Regions from separate parts of the Oceanimonas sp. MB9 genome, predicted to be linked through region 1. Evidence: predicted binding sites of a transcription regulator. Region 1 holds the regulator's gene; the other holds the start of a gene.
What was found. The regulator sigma-54, encoded in region 1, starts transcription at its own class of promoters, with help from an activator protein. The targets are predictions, from matches to a motif close to TGGCACNGTTTTNGCTT.

Region 1 (8,168 bases):
TGCCGATTAACTCTTCCAACACCAGGGCGGATTGCGTATCGGCGATGGTGTCGCCGTCCGCCAGCATGCCGATGCCCATGTCCTCGTCGGCAAAGCCCGGAGTAATGCCCAGGTATTGTTCGCCGAGCAGGCCGGAGGTGAGAATGGCGGCGGTGCTGCTCTCGGCAAACTCCCCCGCCTCCCGGTTCACCGCCAGGGTCACCACGGGCACCTGGGACTTGGCATCCAGGCTGATGTCGGCCACCCGCCCTACCACCACGCCTCCCACCTTGATGGGAGAGCGCACCTTGAGGCCGCCGATATTGTCAAAGCGGGCATACAGGGTATAGGTCTCCCCCTGACCGTTGACACTCACCCCCGCCACCTTAAACGCCAGCAGCAGCAGGGCGCCGATGCCGGCCAGCATAAAGCAGCCGACGCTGAATTCCAGTTTGCTGTATTTCATTATCGCTTACCCGAACATGATGGCGGTGAGCACGAAATCGAGCCCCAGCACCGCCAGAGATGAATGAACCACGGTACGGGTGGTCGCCTGACTGATGCCGGCCGCCGTGGGCCTGGCATCCACTCCGTTAAACAGGGCAATCCAGGTCACCACCAGGGCGAACACCAGACTCTTTACAAAGCCCTGCATGATGTCCTGTTGCCAGTCGACCGCCGCCTGCATGGCGGACCAGAAGCCGCCCTCGTCCACGCCCAACCAGTCTACCCCTACCAGCTTGGCGCCCCAGATGCCGACCATGCTGAACAGAAACGCCAGCAGCGGCATGCTGATAAAGCCGGCCCAGAACCGGGGGGCCACCACCCGGCGCAGCGGATCCACCCCCATCATTTCCAGGCTGGAGAGCTGCTCGGTTGCCTTCATCAGGCCCAGCTCGGCGGTCAGCGCCGAACCGGCCCTGCCGGCAAACAACAGCGCGGTCACCACCGGGCCCAGCTCCCGCAGCAGCGACAGCGATACCAGGGGACCCAGGCTGCCTTCGGCACCGAAGTCCACCAGCACGTTGTAGCCCTGCAGCGCCAGCACCATGCCGATAAACAGCCCCGACACCAGAATGATCAGCACCGACTGCACACCGACCACATGCAACTGCTGCACCAGCAGCGGAAAATGCTTTTTCGGCTCGGGCCGCCCCAGCAAAGCGTGGGTCAGCATCAGCCCGGCCCGGCCCAGGGCGGTCAGGCCGGAAACACCCTGCCGGCCCAGCCGGCCAATCACCTCAATCAACATAGGTCAGTGACTCCCTGTAATCGGGGGCAGGATAATGAAACGGCACCGGGCCGTCGGCATTGCCGCGCAGAAACTGCACCACCTGGGGATCCTCGTGCCGTTTCAGCTCCTCGGGCGTGCCCGCCGCTATCACCTTCTTGTTGGCGATGATGTAGGCGTAATCGGCGATGGTCATCACCTCGTCGACGTCGTGGGTCACCACAATAGAGGTGAGTTGCTGGGCCCGGTTGAGTTCGGAAATCAGCTTGACCAGCACCCCCATGCTGATGGGGTCCTGGCCGGCAAAGGGCTCGTCATACATGATGAGCTCCGGATCCAGGGCGATGCTGCGTGCCAGCGCCGCGCGCCGGGCCATGCCGCCAGACAGCTCGGACGGCAGCAGATGAGCGGCGCCACGCAGCCCCACCGCTTCCAGCTTCATCATCACCAGGGTATGGATCATGGCTTCCGGCAGGCCGCTGTGCTCTCGCAATGGAAAGGCGACATTGTCAAACACCGACAGGCCGGTAAACAGGGCGCCGCTCTGAAACAGCATGCCCATGCGCCGGCGCAGCTGATACAGCCGGTTGCGGCCCAGGGACGGAATCGACTCGCCGTCGAACAGCACTTCGCCGCTGTCGGGCTTGATCTGACCGCCGATCAGCCGCAGCAAGGTGGTCTTGCCGATACCGCTGGGGCCCATGATGGCGGTGATCTTTCCACGCGGAATTTCCAGGTTGATGCCCTCATAGAGAGGACGATCACCGTGGCTGAAGCAAAGATCCCGTATCTCGACAAGGCTCTGGCTCACACTCGCTTCCCCGTAAAAAAGAAAGGATTGTATGGGTTCGGCCGAATATCGGCAACCGCATGACGGTGAATTTGCGCCACCCCCTGTCCACCCAAATCCTGCCCCTGCAGGCATCATGCCGGTCGCTTCTCGGCGCGGGCTTTTCTATAATGGCGCCGCCCCTGAAGCGGAGAACCCCATGTCAGCAGAATTTGATTATCGTAGCACCGCCCAACGCGTTCTCGATATTGAAAAGGCGGCCATCGACGGCCTTTATCAATATCTGGATGAATCCTTCAACCATGCCTGCCGGCTGATGTTTCACTGCCAGGGCAAGGTCATCGTGACCGGCATGGGCAAGTCCGGCCATATCGCCCACAAGATTGCCGCCACCCTGGCCAGCACCGGCACCCCGGCGTTTTTTGTGCATCCGGGCGAAGCCAGTCACGGCGACCTGGGCATGATCGACAGCCGGGACCTGGTGCTGGCCCTGTCCAACTCCGGTGAAAGCGAGGAAATCATCGCCCTGCTGCCGGTGCTCAAGCGCCGGGGCATGAAGCTGGTGTGCATGACCGGCAAGCCCGAGTCCACCATGGCCCGGGAAGCGGATGTGCACCTGTGCACTCGGGTCGAGCAGGAAGCCTGCCCGCTGGGACTGGCCCCCACCGCCAGCACCACCGCCACCCTGGCCATGGGTGACGCCCTGGCGGTGGCGCTGCTGGAGGCCCGCGGCTTTACCGCCGACGACTTCGCCCTCAGCCACCCGGGCGGCGCCCTGGGCAAGCGGCTGCTGCTGCGAGTGGCCGATATCATGCACAAGGACGAGCGGGTGCCCCGAGTGGGCCTCGACACCCTGATCATCGAGGCGCTGCTGGAGATCGGCCGCAGCGGCATGGGCTTTACCGCCGTGGTCGATGGCGAAGGCCGGCTGGCCGGCATCTATACTGACGGAGACCTGCGCCGCACCCTGGACCACAAGGTTGACGTGCACAACACTCGCATCGCGCAGGTCATGACCCGCAGCTGCACCACTGTGCCCGCCGGCATGCTGGCGGCGGAAGCGGTCAAACTGATGGAAGAGAAAAAAATCAGCGGCCTGCTGGTGCTGGATGATGACCAGCGCCCGATCGGGGCCTTTAACATGCACGATTTACTACGCGCGGGAGTGATCTGATGACGGTACAAACCCTCTATGGCGCCGTGACCAAGGACGTCTGGCGCCGGCTGAAAGACATTCGCCTGCTGATTTGTGACGTGGACGGCGTCTTGTCCGATGGCATGATCTATATCGGTAACGACGGCGAGGAATACAAGGGCTTTTCCACGCGGGACGGCTTTGGCATCAAGGCATTGCTCAATGCCGGCATCGAAGTGGCGGTGATCACCGGGCGCAGCTCACGCATCGTCAGTGAACGCATGGCTTCACTGAGCGTGCGCCATGTCTATCAGGGCCAGAGTGACAAGATGCACAGTTACGGCGAGCTGCTTGAGCGCCTCGGGCTCACGCCACAACAGGTGGCCTATATCGGCGACGACGTGGTGGATCTGCCGGTGATGCAGGACTGCGGCCTGGGGGTAGCGGTGGCCGATGCCCACCCGCTGGTGCTGCAGCGGGCCGATTACACGACCCGCACTGCCGGTGGCCGGGGTGCGGTGCGCGAACTGTGCGATCTGCTGCTGGCGGCCCGCGGCCGGCTGGAGCAGGCCGAGGGCATGAGCGTATGAGCCGCCAGACCTGGCTGTTTGGCGCCCTGTTCATCATTGCGCTGGCCAGCTGGCAGTGGTTTCGCAACGATACCGAAGCGCCGGTAAACCCGCAGGATTACCAGCCCGATTTCGTCGCCACCAACCTGGCCAGCGTGCAGTACAACCGGCTGGGGCTGCCCTACCGGGGCATGCAGGCGGAGTACGCCGAGTACTACGAGCCCCTGTCCATGACCCTGATGAAAAAACCTGTTATCTTGCTCTATTCCCCCGATGGCCAGCCCCAGTGGCGGCTCCGCGGTGATGACGGCACCATCAATACCGGCGACAATGCCGTGCTGACCGGCAATGTCGTGGGCAATGGGCTGCAACCGGATGCCCTGGTGGAAACCCTGACCACCGAATATCTGGAACTGGACTTTATCAATAACCAGCTGCGCTCCAACCGGCAGGTGCGGCTGCAAAGTCCGCAATACCAGGCCGAGGGGCTGGGTGTGCTGGGCGAGCTTGATCAACAAACGGTGGAATTACTGAATGAAACCCGGGCAACTTATTTCAATCCTTAGTCTTGGCGGCCTGCTCGGCCTGGGTCAGGCCCAGGCCAGGGACAGCGACTTTCGCCAGCCGGTGACCATAGACGCGGGCCGTCAACTGGTAGAGCTGGCCGATGACAAGGTCACCTTTATCGACAAGGTAGTGGTCAAGCAGGGCAGCATAGACGTGCGCGCCGACCAGCTGGTGGTGATCCGCAATGAACAGGGCCTGCAGTCGATGACCGCCAAGGGCAGTCCGGCCACCTACGAGCAGATCCTCAACAACGGCAAGCCGGTGCATGCCGAGGCGCGGGAAATTCACTACGACATGCGCGCCCGCACCATCACCCTGATTCGGGACGCCAAGCTCAAGCAGGATGACAACATCGTCACCGGCTACCGTATTCGCTACTTTATCGACAAGGAGCAGATGGAGGCCGAAAGCCAGGGCGGCAAGGACAGGGTCACCACCATCTTCCTGCCCGAGCAGGTGCAGAATTTCGACGAGCAGGACAAGAACTGAGCATGGCGATACTGAAAGCGCGCGGCCTGCAGAAAAGCTACAAGGGCCGCAAAGTGGTGGCCGACGTCAGCCTGACCGTGAACACCGGTCAGATCGTGGGTCTGCTCGGCCCCAACGGTGCCGGCAAGACCACCTCCTTTTACATGATTGTAGGCCTGGTCCAGCGGGACGCCGGCAGCATCACCATCGACGGCCAGGATATCAGTCACGAGCCCATGCACGTGCGCGCCCGCTCCGGCATTGGCTACCTGCCCCAGGAGGCCTCGATTTTTCGCCGCCTGAGCGTTGCCGACAACCTGATGGCGGTGCTGCAGACCCGCAAGGATCTGAATGCCGACGGCCGCAGCGAGAAAATGGAACAGCTGCTGGAAGAATTCAACATTACCCATATTCGCGACAGCCTGGGAATGAGTCTGTCCGGCGGCGAACGGCGGCGGGTTGAGATCGCCCGGGCGCTGGCGGCGGATCCGCGCTTTATTCTGCTCGACGAACCCTTTGCCGGCGTGGATCCCATTTCGGTGATAGACATCAAGAAAATCATTCTGCACCTCAGGGACAGAGGACTGGGCGTACTGATCACCGATCACAATGTACGCGAGACCCTGGACGTGTGCGAAAAGGCCTATATTGTCAGTCATGGGCACCGCATCGCCGCCGGCACACCGACGGAAATCCTCGCCAACGAGCAGGTCAAAAAGGTTTATCTCGGCGAACAATTCAGCCTCTGAAGGCACCGCAACCCGCGGTTGATATGGAAGGACGTTTGCATACATGAAGCCGACTCTTCAGTTACGTCTGGGCCAGCAGCTGACCATGACGCCCCAGCTGCAGCAGGCCATTCGCCTGTTGCAGCTGTCCAGCATGGAGCTGCAGCAGGAAATTCAGCAGGCGCTGGACAGCAACCCCCTGCTGGAGCAGGAGGAAGCCGACAGCGTCAAGGTGGCCGACAACCGCAACGAAGAGCAGATGGCCGCCGACACCGCCATGGAGCGCAACCAGCTGTCCGAAGACTTGCCCATGGACACCAGCTGGGAGGAGGTTTACACCGCCTCTCCGGTCAGCGGCGGCGCCGGCCTGCCGGAAGGGCTGGAAGACAGCGTTTACCAGGGTGAAACCACCGAGAGCCTGCAGGACTACCTGATCTGGCAGATGAATCTGACCCCTTTCAGTGACACCGATCAGGCCATCGCCATGGCCATAATCGATGCCGTCGACGACGCCGGCTACCTCACCGCCGGTATCGACGATCTGCTGGAAGCGGTATCGGCCCAGGAGCTCGGTATCGAAGCCGACGAAGTGGAAGCAGTGCTCAAGCGTATTCAGCACTTCGATCCCATCGGCGTGGCCGCCCGCAGCGTGCAGGAATGCCTGTGCATTCAGCTAGAGCAGTATCCGCCCGACACACCCTGGCTGAGTGAAGCCCGCGCCTTGCTGGCCCAGCACATGGACCTGCTCGGCAACCGTGACTACCGCAGCCTGCAGCGCAAGACCAAGCTCAAGGAAGACGAGCTCAGGGAAGTGCTGGCGCTGATTCAGCAACTGGAGCCCCGCCCCGGCAGCAGCATTATTCAGGGTAACTCCGAATACGTCATTCCCGATGTGGTGGTCACCAAGCGCAGCGGGGTCTGGGTGGTGGAACTCAACCCCGAGGCCATGCCCAAGATACGGCTCAACCAGACCTACGCGGCCCTGGCCAGCAAGCCCCGCAACAGCGAGGACGGCCAGTTTATTCGCAATCACCTGCAGGACGCCAAGTGGTTTCTCAAGAGCCTTGAAAGCCGAAATGAGACCCTGCTCAAGGTTGCCAATTGTATTGTTGAACAACAACAGGCATTCTTTGAATATGGAGAAGAGGCCATGAAGCCCATGGTGCTGAACCATGTGGCGGAAGCGGTGGAGATGCACGAATCCACCATCTCCCGGGTGACCACACAGAAGTTCATGCACAGCCCCCGTGGCGTGTTTGAACTCAAGTATTTCTTCTCCAGTCATGTGGGCACCGACGACGGGGGTGAGTGTTCGTCCACGGCAATTCGCGCCCTGATCAAGAAGCTGGTCGGGGCCGAAAACCCGGCCAAGCCGCTGAGCGACAGCAAAATTGCCCAGCTGCTGGCCGACCAGGGGATCAAGGTGGCCAGGCGAACCATCGCCAAGTACAGGGAATCACTGGCCATTCCCCCTTCCAATCAGCGCAAACGCCTGGTTTAAAGGCAACGACAGAAGGAAGACGTTATGCAAATAAATCTGACCGGACACCATGTCGAGATCACCGATGCCCTGCGTGATTATGTGAACAGCAAGTTTACCCGGCTGGAACGCCATTTCGATCACATCACCAATGCGCACGTCATCCTTAATGTGGAAAAAATGCAGCAAATCGCCGAAGCCAAGCTGAACGTCACCGGCGGCGAGCTGTTTGCCAACTCCCAGCATGAAAACATGTATGCGGCCATCGACAGCCTCATCGACAAGCTGGATCGTCAAATCATCAAACACAAAGAAAAACTCAAGCAAAAATAACCATGGAAGTCGCCGACATACTCAGCAGGGGCTGCACCCGCAGTGCAGTCCCCTGCACGAGCAAAAAACGTGCTCTGGAAATTATCAGCGAGCTGGCTGCCGAACATCTCAATATCGGCAGCCAGCCGCTTTTTGACTGTCTGCTGGCCCGAGAGAAAATGGGCAGTACCGGCATCGGCAATGGCATCGCCATTCCTCACGGCCGGATCAGTGATGACAACAAGGCGACTGCCGTACTGCTTACCTTTGCCGAGCCGGTGGAATTCGACGCCATCGACAACCAGCCGGTGGGCCTGGTGTTTGCCCTGCTGGTACCGGAGCAGGAATGCAAGCAACACCTCAAGACCCTGTCGCTGATCGCCGAGAAACTGAGTAACAAGCAGGTGTGCCGGCAATTACGTCAGGCCGGCAGCGATGAGGAACTCTATCAAATCATGATTTCAGCCTGAGGATAGCAAGATGCAGCTGGTGATCGTCAGTGGCCGTTCCGGTTCGGGCAAAACCGTGGCCTTACGGGTACTTGAAGATCTCGGCCATTACTGCGTCGACAACCTGCCGGTGGCGCTGCTGCCTGAGCTGGTGCGGCTGCGCCGGGACAAACCCGGAGCGGTGGCGGTAAGCATAGACGTACGCAACCTGCCCGACAGTGCCGAGCAGCTGGAAGCCTTTCTGGCCGAGGTGCGAGCCATGGATGACGTTCAGCCTTCCAGCATCTTTATCGACGCCGACAATTCAGTGCTGATCCGCCGTTTTGGGGACACTCGCCGGCTGCATCCGCTGTCCCGCCACAGCCTGACCCTGGACGAGGCCATTCGCGAAGAAACTCATCTGCTGGCGCCACTGTCGTCGGACGCGGACCTGCGCATCGATACCTCGTCCTTAAGCATT
Region 2 (8,168 bases), on a different contig from region 1:
AGCTCACCCAGAAAGGACGACCAGTCGGAATGGCTCATGGCACGGCTCCTTTGATTCGGGATTAGCCGCAGTATAAGCCAATGAATTGAAAGGGGGAACGACGGAGCCCGGGGGAGGAGGAGGTTGGGCTCCGTCGTTGGTTAACGCCTTTTTAGCGACCGGCCTGGTCGGGATCGGACTTCATCACCTTGTAAATGAAGTAGCCGGCGTAAAAGCTGATCAGCAGGGCGGTGGCGATAACGACGATCATGGACATCAAGCCCACATCGCTGCCAAACATTAAATCGAGCCAGAATGCCATGGAGTGTCTCCTTTCGCGTTGCCTTTGTGTGCATCCTAGCGAGACCTCATGCGGGCATGCTGATCCTGATCAATAAAGTGGTTACTCCTCGACCCTGGTCAGGGTATAGCCGGCCTGGCGAAGCATTGAAATGAGACCCCGCTCACCATAAAGATGCAGGGCACCCACCACCATCAGCGCCCGAGATGGCGCCAGTTGCCCCAGGCGCTCCAGCCACAAGTGATTGCGCCGGATCAGCAGTTCGTCCTCGATAAAGGCGGTTAACGCCGGGCTTTGCTGTTCCTGCAGCAAGGCCAGCAGGGCCTGTTCGTCGCCGCTCAGCCAGGTTTCCAGCAGCCGGTCGAGGTGGCCTTGCATCTGTTCCAGCTCGTTCAGGCTGTGTGCAACAAAGTCCTGCTCAAGGCCTCGATCCTGCAGTGACGCCAACAGGCCCATCGCCAATGCCGGCGACTCCAGCCCGGCCACCGGCAGGCCCTGCTGGCGGGCCCGCAGCCGCAGCCGCATATCGACCCCCTGACGACTGTGAAAGCCGAGTTCGGCTGCCCGCAACTGAGTCAGTTGCAGCGCCGCAAACCAGGGAGGTAGCCGGCGCAGATGCGGCTGGCCATGTTGGGTTACGGCCTGTTCCAGACGGCTTGTCAGGTCCTGCCCCAGCCGGGCCGGCCAGTCGCTGCCGGGTTGCAGCAGGTGGGCAATATCTGCGGTGTCGACCTTGAGCGGATCCACCTCCAACAGTAACAGCTCGCTATCTTCAAGGGCTTGCAGCAGTGACGGTGGCAAGGTGGCGAGGCGTTCATCGGCAATGTGTATCGAGCCAAACAGCCAGAGCTGCTGCTCCCCCCGAGTGGCCTGCCACAGGGCGGGGGCGGCAAGGAGCTGGCCGCACCACAGACATAGCAGCAGCGGTATAAAGAATTTCATGATGCCCTCGCTCAGGTTTGTGCCGATGTGAGTATGGGGCTTGGCGTGCGGCCTGGCATCAGCCACCCGCCTTCAGCATCATGCGATCCAGGGCGCGGTCGCTCAGCAACCGGCGCAGCCAGCCCAGCATTTTGGTGGGGCGGGTGACCGGATAGCGAATGTTCGGGTTGGCGCTGGTCAGGGCGTGCAACAGCGGCGGCAGGCAGGCTTCCGGCCCCAGGCTGTAGCGTGAGCTTGGGCCGGGTTTTTCCAAGCGGGCCAGGGTTTGCTCATAGCCTTGGCGATGGCGGCTGTGGGCCATGTCGATATGTCGCAAAAAGGCGGTTTTGGCGTTGGCACGAAAACGGGTTTCGATGGGACCGGGCTCCAGCAGGCTGACATGTACCCCGGTGCTCGCCAGCTCCAGGCGCAGGGTGTCGGTATAGCCTTCCAGGGCAAACTTGGTGGCGTTGTAGGCGCCGCGATATTGCATGGCCACCAGCCCCAGCACCGAACTGTTCTGAATAATGCGGCCTTCACCGGCGTTGAGCATCAAGGGCAGCACCAGCCGGGTTAGGTGGTGGGTGCCAAACAGGTTGGTATTGAACTGCTCGCGCAGTGCGGCGGTAGGCAGGTCTTCCAGGGCGCCGGGCTGGCCGTAGGCACCGTTGTTGAACAGGCCGTAAAGTTCGCCGTCGGTCAGTGCCAGGGCTTGTTCAAGGCCCCGTTCGATGCTGGCGTCATCGGTCAGGTCCAGCCGCACCGCTGGCAGGCCATCCTGTTTCAATTGTGCCACGTCCTGTTCATGGCGTGCCGAGGCGATAACATGAAATCCCTGCTGCTGCAGGTAGTGGGCGGCGCACTGGCCAATGCCGGAAGAACAACCGGTGATAAGAACGGATCTGGACATGTATGGCTCCCGTGATAAAGGAGTAGCCAATGTAGCAGAAAAGGGGTGAACACATCGAAGTGATGGCGTCCCCGGCAGGAATCGAACCTGCATCTAACCCTTAGGAGGGGCTTGTTTTATCCATTAAACTACGGGGACAGGGCCGGCACAATATTGCAAATTTCCCCCGTGGGCGCAACGTCGGTACGTGCGTTTGCCGATTAAGTAGCCGCTTTTACAGCTGTATCAGCCGGTCGCCGGGAGCAACCTGAATGCGGCCGGCTGCGGCATTGGCCGGCCTCAGCAGGCTGTAGTCGCCGTGGCTTTGCTGTACCACAAAGGTGGCCTGGGAGTGGGTTTCGCCGTAATAGCCGGGCGTCAGCTGGCGGCGGTGGCTGAGGGTGAAGCGATCGCCCACCTGAATGCCTTCCCGTCGGCCCAGATCCATCAATACGCCTTCCTCCGACTGCTGCACTATGTTGCCCACCGCCTTGAGGCAGGCCTGGGCCTGAGTCAGATCCCGGCCAATGGTGTCCAGCAACTGCGTCACCGCCTGGCCGTAGCCCGAATTCCAAAAGCCCTGTTCATGTACATTGACCTTGTCGTGCTTGCCATAGTCCCAACTGGAGCGGGTCTGATACTGGCGCTGCAACAGGGTATCGCCGGTGAGGGCATCCTCCAGGGTGACGCGCAGGCGGAAGTCCCGGGGAATGTCGGAAAAGGTCCATTTGGTCCAGTGGCCGTCTTCTATGCCGATATCTTCAATGACGCCACTGAGCAGCAGCCGGGCCTGCTGCCGGCTGGCCAGCACATCGCCGCCCTGGCGCAGGCCGGCATTGCGGGGCAGGGCGGTGTCGGTGCTCAGCCCTTGCGCCGGGGTTGACGTAATATTGACGTTTGGCGACAACCTGGCCGCCAGCCGTTCGGCAACGGCCGCACCCAGTTCATAGATTTGGCCGGTGCTGGCCTGCTCCGGCCGCAGCAGGGTAAGGGGAGTAATGCTCATGCCCGGACGGTAGCGGCTGGCGCACTGAGCCTGCTGGCGGCGTTCGCCGGGCCAGATGTCGGCGCGTACCGTCAGCCACAGCCGGCCCTGACGGCGCTGCTCGTCGAGGATCACGTAATCCATCAGTTCGCCCTGGGCGGAAATGTCCAGTTGCTGGCCGGTAAAGGCACCGTTGGTGGCCGACTGTACCGTGCTCAGGGACGCCCCCGATTGCAGCAGGGCGTCGCTCAGGGCTTGCTCCAGGGCCTGCTGGCGGGCGGTATCGACACCCAGGCTGAGCGGTGCCGAGCCTTCGGCCTGGTACCAGTCGGCCCGAACGAGTAGTGGAAACAGCAATAGCAGTGAAGCGAGGGATTTTATCGGCACGGCGTTCTTCCTGTAACATGATGAGCCGAATGGCTTCGGTGCAAAGATGGCAGGAATTATGCAAAATTCTTGCCGGGTACCGGCATATCGTCGGCGCGAAAGAGTAAAGTTGGTGCGCCGGCGGCCGATAGGATAATCATTCTGTTTTTGTTCGGGAGTCTGTTGATGACAAGAGCCCTTATTGTTCTGGCCGCCGCCCTGGGGCTGTCCGCCTGTGCCGGAAGCCCTCGGTTCGACGGCCAGAACCATTATCTTCCCCACGATCACGCGGCTCATTATGTCAGTCATCAGCCGCTGGGCGAACCGCCGGCCCCCGTCCGTTCTCCCCGTCACAGCCAGGATGGCGTGCCCATGCGCATGAGCGCCGGCACCCGCAGCGCCTATCTGCCCGAGGCGGGACCGTCGCTGGTGGGCGGTCAGACTCAGCTGCAACAGCACATGTCGGCCCTGGCCTACCGGCTGGTGTCGTCGGCGCATCATATGAACCGGCAGGCCGGCATTGCCGTCAGTGGCTTTGTCAGTCAGGAAGACTACACCAGCCAGGACGAGTTCGGCCGCCTGCTGTCGGAAACCATGATGTTTCAGCTGAATCAGTACGGCCTCAAGGTCATGGACTTCAAGGCGCTGCCCTTTATTCGCATTACCCCCGAAGGGGACGTGAGCACCAGCCGGGATCACCGCCAGCTGAGCGGGCGCATCAATGCCCAGTATCTGCTGCACGGCACCATCAGCGAAACCCAGGGGGGACGGCTGGTCAATGCCCGCTTGATTTCCATGGCGGATCACGGCCTGGTGGCCAGTGCCCAGCAGTTTATTCCCGACTACCTGGTGGCGGCCATGCTGGATACCCGTGGTCCGCAGCCGGTGATTCCCGATTACATAAGGAAGCGTTATGAGAAATAAGCTGCTTGCCCTGCTGGCATCACTGTGGCTGACCGGTTGTGCCGGCCAGGGCTCGGCGGACGCTCCCGCTCGAAACCATCTCTATGCGGTGGGGTATGCGCCCATCAGTTTGCAACGTCCCGCCGATTACCAGCAGAAGCTGCTGCACGCCATGCGCGCCTCGCGCATGGACGCTTACCGGGAGCTGAGTGAGCAACTGGGCGGTGTCATGATTTCAAGCTCCAGCCAGCTCGACAGCCACATATTGCAGGATGGCACCGTCAACAGCGCCAGCCGGGGGGTGGTGCGGGGCGCACGGGTAGTGAACAGCTACCCCGACGGTGACATGTACGTCACCGAGCTGGAGCTGGATCTGGCGCTTTATCGAAAACTGCGGCGGGACGGACAGTAACATCTCATCGGTTTGCCGGACGGCAGACAGCCCCGGCGTTGTTGCGTATCGCGAAGGGAAGGAATGACCCGTGATCGGCATATAGGCAACGGTCGGCCTGACCATTACACCTTGAAACCGGTGCCCTTGTTAATGCCCTTGGTGTGGCCTTTCTGATCGTAGGTCATGCTCTGGCGTTCGTGCAGCCGGCTCAGAATGTTGGCCAGCTGGCGGGTGCCGGCGAGGGATTGCTCCAACACCTGCTCCGCCACCTGGTTACGCTCCCGGCAACGGGCCATAAGGGTGCGCAGGGCATCAACCTGAGGCTGATGGGTAGTGGTGAGCTCGCTTACGTCCGGGTGAGCGCACAGGCTGGCGTCGGTAGACTGAATGTCGAGCAGCAGCTGTTGCTTTTGCTCGGTCAGGGGGGGGAGCTCCAGCGCCTTGCGCTGAACGATCAGCGCAAGCTCCTGCTCGGTGATATCGAGCAGGCGCTCAAGCTGTGCCTGTTGTTGTTGCAGCAGCGTATCAAGACTCATTAATACAGTGACTCTATGTCTTGTTCGAGATTGATGATGTTACCGGCCAGGCGCTCGGCGTCGACCTGGTAACTGCCTTCATTGATCGCTTTCTTCAGCGCTTCGAGTCGGGCGCTGTTGTCGGTGCCGCCAGAGGCCGCCAGGCTTTGTTGCATGCGGCTGAGCTGTTTGGCCTCCGGCGTCAGGGTAACTTCGTCCCGGCCCGGAACGGCCTGGGGACGGTTGTCGGCCTGGACCGTGTCGTTCTTGGCCGCATAGGGGTTGTTGCCAACCGAAGGTCCGGGGCGATATCCGGGGGGAAGTTTGTCGATGGCCATAATATTCAATCCTGATAAGCTGCTGTCAGCCATGTTATCGGCCGCCCTTTGGCCAACTTTAGCAGAATTTACAGTCCGACCGTCACTACTCCGGCTTCACTGATGCGGGCCTGAATTTCCCGACCGGAACGGGTGTTGCGAATTCGAATTCGCTCGTTAAAGGTGCCGTCCTCCTCGGCGGTGCCGTCGGTGCGAATCGACAGCCCGCCGCTTTGGGCCACTATGGTCACCCGGTCGCCCTTGCACACCACGCATAGCTGGCTGGCGAGAATGGGCCGTCCGGGGCGCAGATCCCGTTTGCTGCGGGTGCCAATCAGCGCCTGTATGTCGTCAAAGACATCCCCCCTGAGCAGCACTTCATCCTGGTAGCTCAGTTGCAGTTGTTCGGGTTGCAGCAGGGTATTGCGGGCGATAGGGTCGGCGGCGGTGACCACCGGTTTGAGAATGCGCACCCGCACCGGTACAAACAGGCTCCAGCCCGGTTGCTCATGGCACTGCAGGTAGACGTGGGTATTGCGCCTGACTTCGCCGCTGCCGCGAATATCGGCGGTCAGCATGCCCGGGCATTCGGTCAGCTGCAGCCGAGTATCGATGCCGGCAGCTTCGACTTCCACCCTGTCATGGGGTCCGGCCACCACGAAGTCACGTACATAGTCTTCGGCATATTGACGGGCCATGTCGTGTACGTTGCTTTGAGCATCGGCACTGCCGGAAAACATCCCGCATGACAGGGTTAGCCAGAGTCCGATGGAACATGTGCACCGTCGTTGTGAAAAAAAAACCTTAAGCATCTTACCCTCTTCGCCGATTAATACTGGCATAGCGCTTGCCGGGTGCCGGTGTTAAGCTTATTGATTGCAGGTTAATTCTGCATAATTCATGCCATAAAAATAATCTGGAGGCAGGGGAATGGCGGGAATACTTGACTCGGTAAACCAAAGAACGCAACTGGTGGGTCAGAACCGGCTGGAATTGTTGCTGTTCAGGCTCAACGGTCGTCAAAGATTTGGCATCAACGTCTTCAAGGTCAAGGAAGTACTGCAGTGTCCCAGGCTGAGCAACCTGCCACAACGCCATCCCATGATTCGGGGTGTGGCCAATATTCGCGGCCAGACCATCTCCATCATCGATCTGAGCAAGGCCACCGGCGGCCGCCCCATCGAGCAGACCGAGCACTCTTTCGTGATTATCTCCGAATATAACCGTTCAGTGCAGGGCTTTCTGGTCAACTCGGTCGAGCGCATTATCAACGTCAACTGGGAGTCCATATTGCCCCCTCCCAAGGGCGCTGGGCGATTCAATTACATGACGGCGGTGACCGAAATTGACGGCGAGCTGGTGGAAATTCTCGACGTGGAAAAAATCCTGGACGAGATCTCTCCGGCCAGCACCCAGGTCAACGCTTCCATCGTGGAGCAGGTGTCCCATCAAAAGGCCAGCCGGCATCGGCCGGTGCTGATTGCCGATGACTCTTCGGTGGCCCGGCGCCAGGTGCAAAAAGCCCTGGAAGCCCTGGGGCTGGAGTGCATCGTCACCGAAAACGGACGTCAGGCCCTGAACAAGCTGCAGGAAATGGCGGCCCAGGGGTCCATTCATGAGCAGCTGTCGCTGGTGATCTCCGATGTGGAAATGCCGGAAATGGACGGCTACACTCTGACCGCCGAAATTCGCAACCACCCGGCACTCAAAGATCTGCACGTGATCCTGCACACGTCGCTCAGCGGCGTGTTCAACAAGGCCCTGGTCGAAAAGGTCGGCGCCAGCGACTTCATCGCCAAGTTCCATCCCGACGAGCTGGCAACGGCCGTTAACAACGCGCTCTGAACAAGGTGTAAAACCCACGGATGAAAAATTTCACCGATGAGCAATATTCGGCCTTTTGCCGCTTTCTTGAGTCCCATACCGGCATTGTGCTGGGCAGCAGCAAGCAGTATCTGGTCAAGAGCCGGCTGTCTCCGCTGCTGACCCGTTTTGGCATGGAAAGCATGGGGTTTCTATTGGAACGGGCCATGCAGCCCCGGGAGCGGGAGTTGAAGACCGCGGTCATCGATGCCATGACCACCAATGAAACCCTGTGGTTTCGTGATACCTACCCCTTTGTACAGCTTGGCGAGCGGCTGTTTCCAGAGCTGGCCAAGCCCGGCAAGTCGCTGCGGATCTGGTCGGCGGCCTGCTCCTCGGGCCAGGAGCCGTACTCCATTGCCATGACCGCACTGGAATATGCGGCCCGGCGGCCGGGCTCCTTGCCGGGGCTGCAAATTCTTGCCACCGACATTTCCGCTACCATGCTCGAGCAATGCAAAACCGGCATTTACGACAGCTTGTCGCTGGCCCGGGGACTATCGCCGGAGCGGCGCACGCGTTTTTTTACGCCCCAGAGTGACGGCCGTATGCAATTGCAGGGCAGCGTCAGAAACATGGTCAGCTTTCGCCCTTACAACCTGCTCGACAGTTATGCACCCCTGGGCAAGTTCGATGTGATTTTCTGCCGTAACGTACTGATTTATTTCTCTCCCGAGAACAAATCAAAAATCCTTAACCAGTTTGCCGGCGCCCTCAACCCCGGGGGCTATCTGC

Region 2: OJHNALOF_RS05625 (flagellar assembly protein T N-terminal domain-containing protein) is a predicted target of sigma-54. The motif match lies at 3,521-3,537, and genes of this name have one in related genera.

The regions. Positions count from the first base shown of each region.
Region 1 is NZ_VFBE01000008.1:45,875-54,042, reverse strand. It holds gene mlaD (outer membrane lipid asymmetry maintenance protein MlaD) at 1-445, opposite strand, end outside; gene mlaE (lipid asymmetry maintenance ABC transporter permease subunit MlaE) at 452-1,231, opposite strand; gene mlaF (phospholipid ABC transporter ATP-binding protein MlaF) at 1,221-2,021, opposite strand; gene OJHNALOF_RS11060 (KpsF/GutQ family sugar-phosphate isomerase) at 2,200-3,174, shown strand; gene kdsC (3-deoxy-manno-octulosonate-8-phosphatase KdsC) at 3,171-3,725, shown strand; gene lptC (LPS export ABC transporter periplasmic protein LptC) at 3,722-4,270, shown strand; gene lptA (lipopolysaccharide transport periplasmic protein LptA) at 4,239-4,760, shown strand; gene lptB (LPS export ABC transporter ATP-binding protein) at 4,763-5,488, shown strand; gene OJHNALOF_RS11035 (RNA polymerase factor sigma-54) at 5,532-6,968, shown strand; gene hpf (ribosome hibernation promoting factor) at 6,993-7,280, shown strand; gene ptsN (PTS IIA-like nitrogen regulatory protein PtsN) at 7,283-7,729, shown strand; gene rapZ (RNase adapter RapZ) at 7,740-8,168, shown strand, end outside.
Region 2 is NZ_VFBE01000005.1:509,352-517,519, forward strand. It holds gene smrA (DNA endonuclease SmrA) at 1-38, opposite strand, end outside; gene OJHNALOF_RS05605 (DUF3149 domain-containing protein) at 152-301, opposite strand; gene OJHNALOF_RS05610 (TraB/GumN family protein) at 383-1,222, opposite strand; gene OJHNALOF_RS05615 (SDR family oxidoreductase) at 1,281-2,111, opposite strand; tRNA gene OJHNALOF_RS05620 (tRNA-Arg) at 2,175-2,249, opposite strand; gene OJHNALOF_RS05625 (flagellar assembly protein T N-terminal domain-containing protein) at 2,326-3,462, opposite strand; gene OJHNALOF_RS05630 (FlgO family outer membrane protein) at 3,628-4,365, shown strand; gene OJHNALOF_RS05635 (LPP20 family lipoprotein) at 4,355-4,756, shown strand; gene flgN (flagellar export chaperone FlgN) at 4,861-5,274, opposite strand; gene flgM (flagellar biosynthesis anti-sigma factor FlgM) at 5,274-5,591, opposite strand; gene flgA (flagellar basal body P-ring formation chaperone FlgA) at 5,660-6,268, opposite strand; gene OJHNALOF_RS05655 (chemotaxis protein CheV) at 6,501-7,415, shown strand; gene OJHNALOF_RS05660 (protein-glutamate O-methyltransferase CheR) at 7,436-8,168, shown strand, end outside.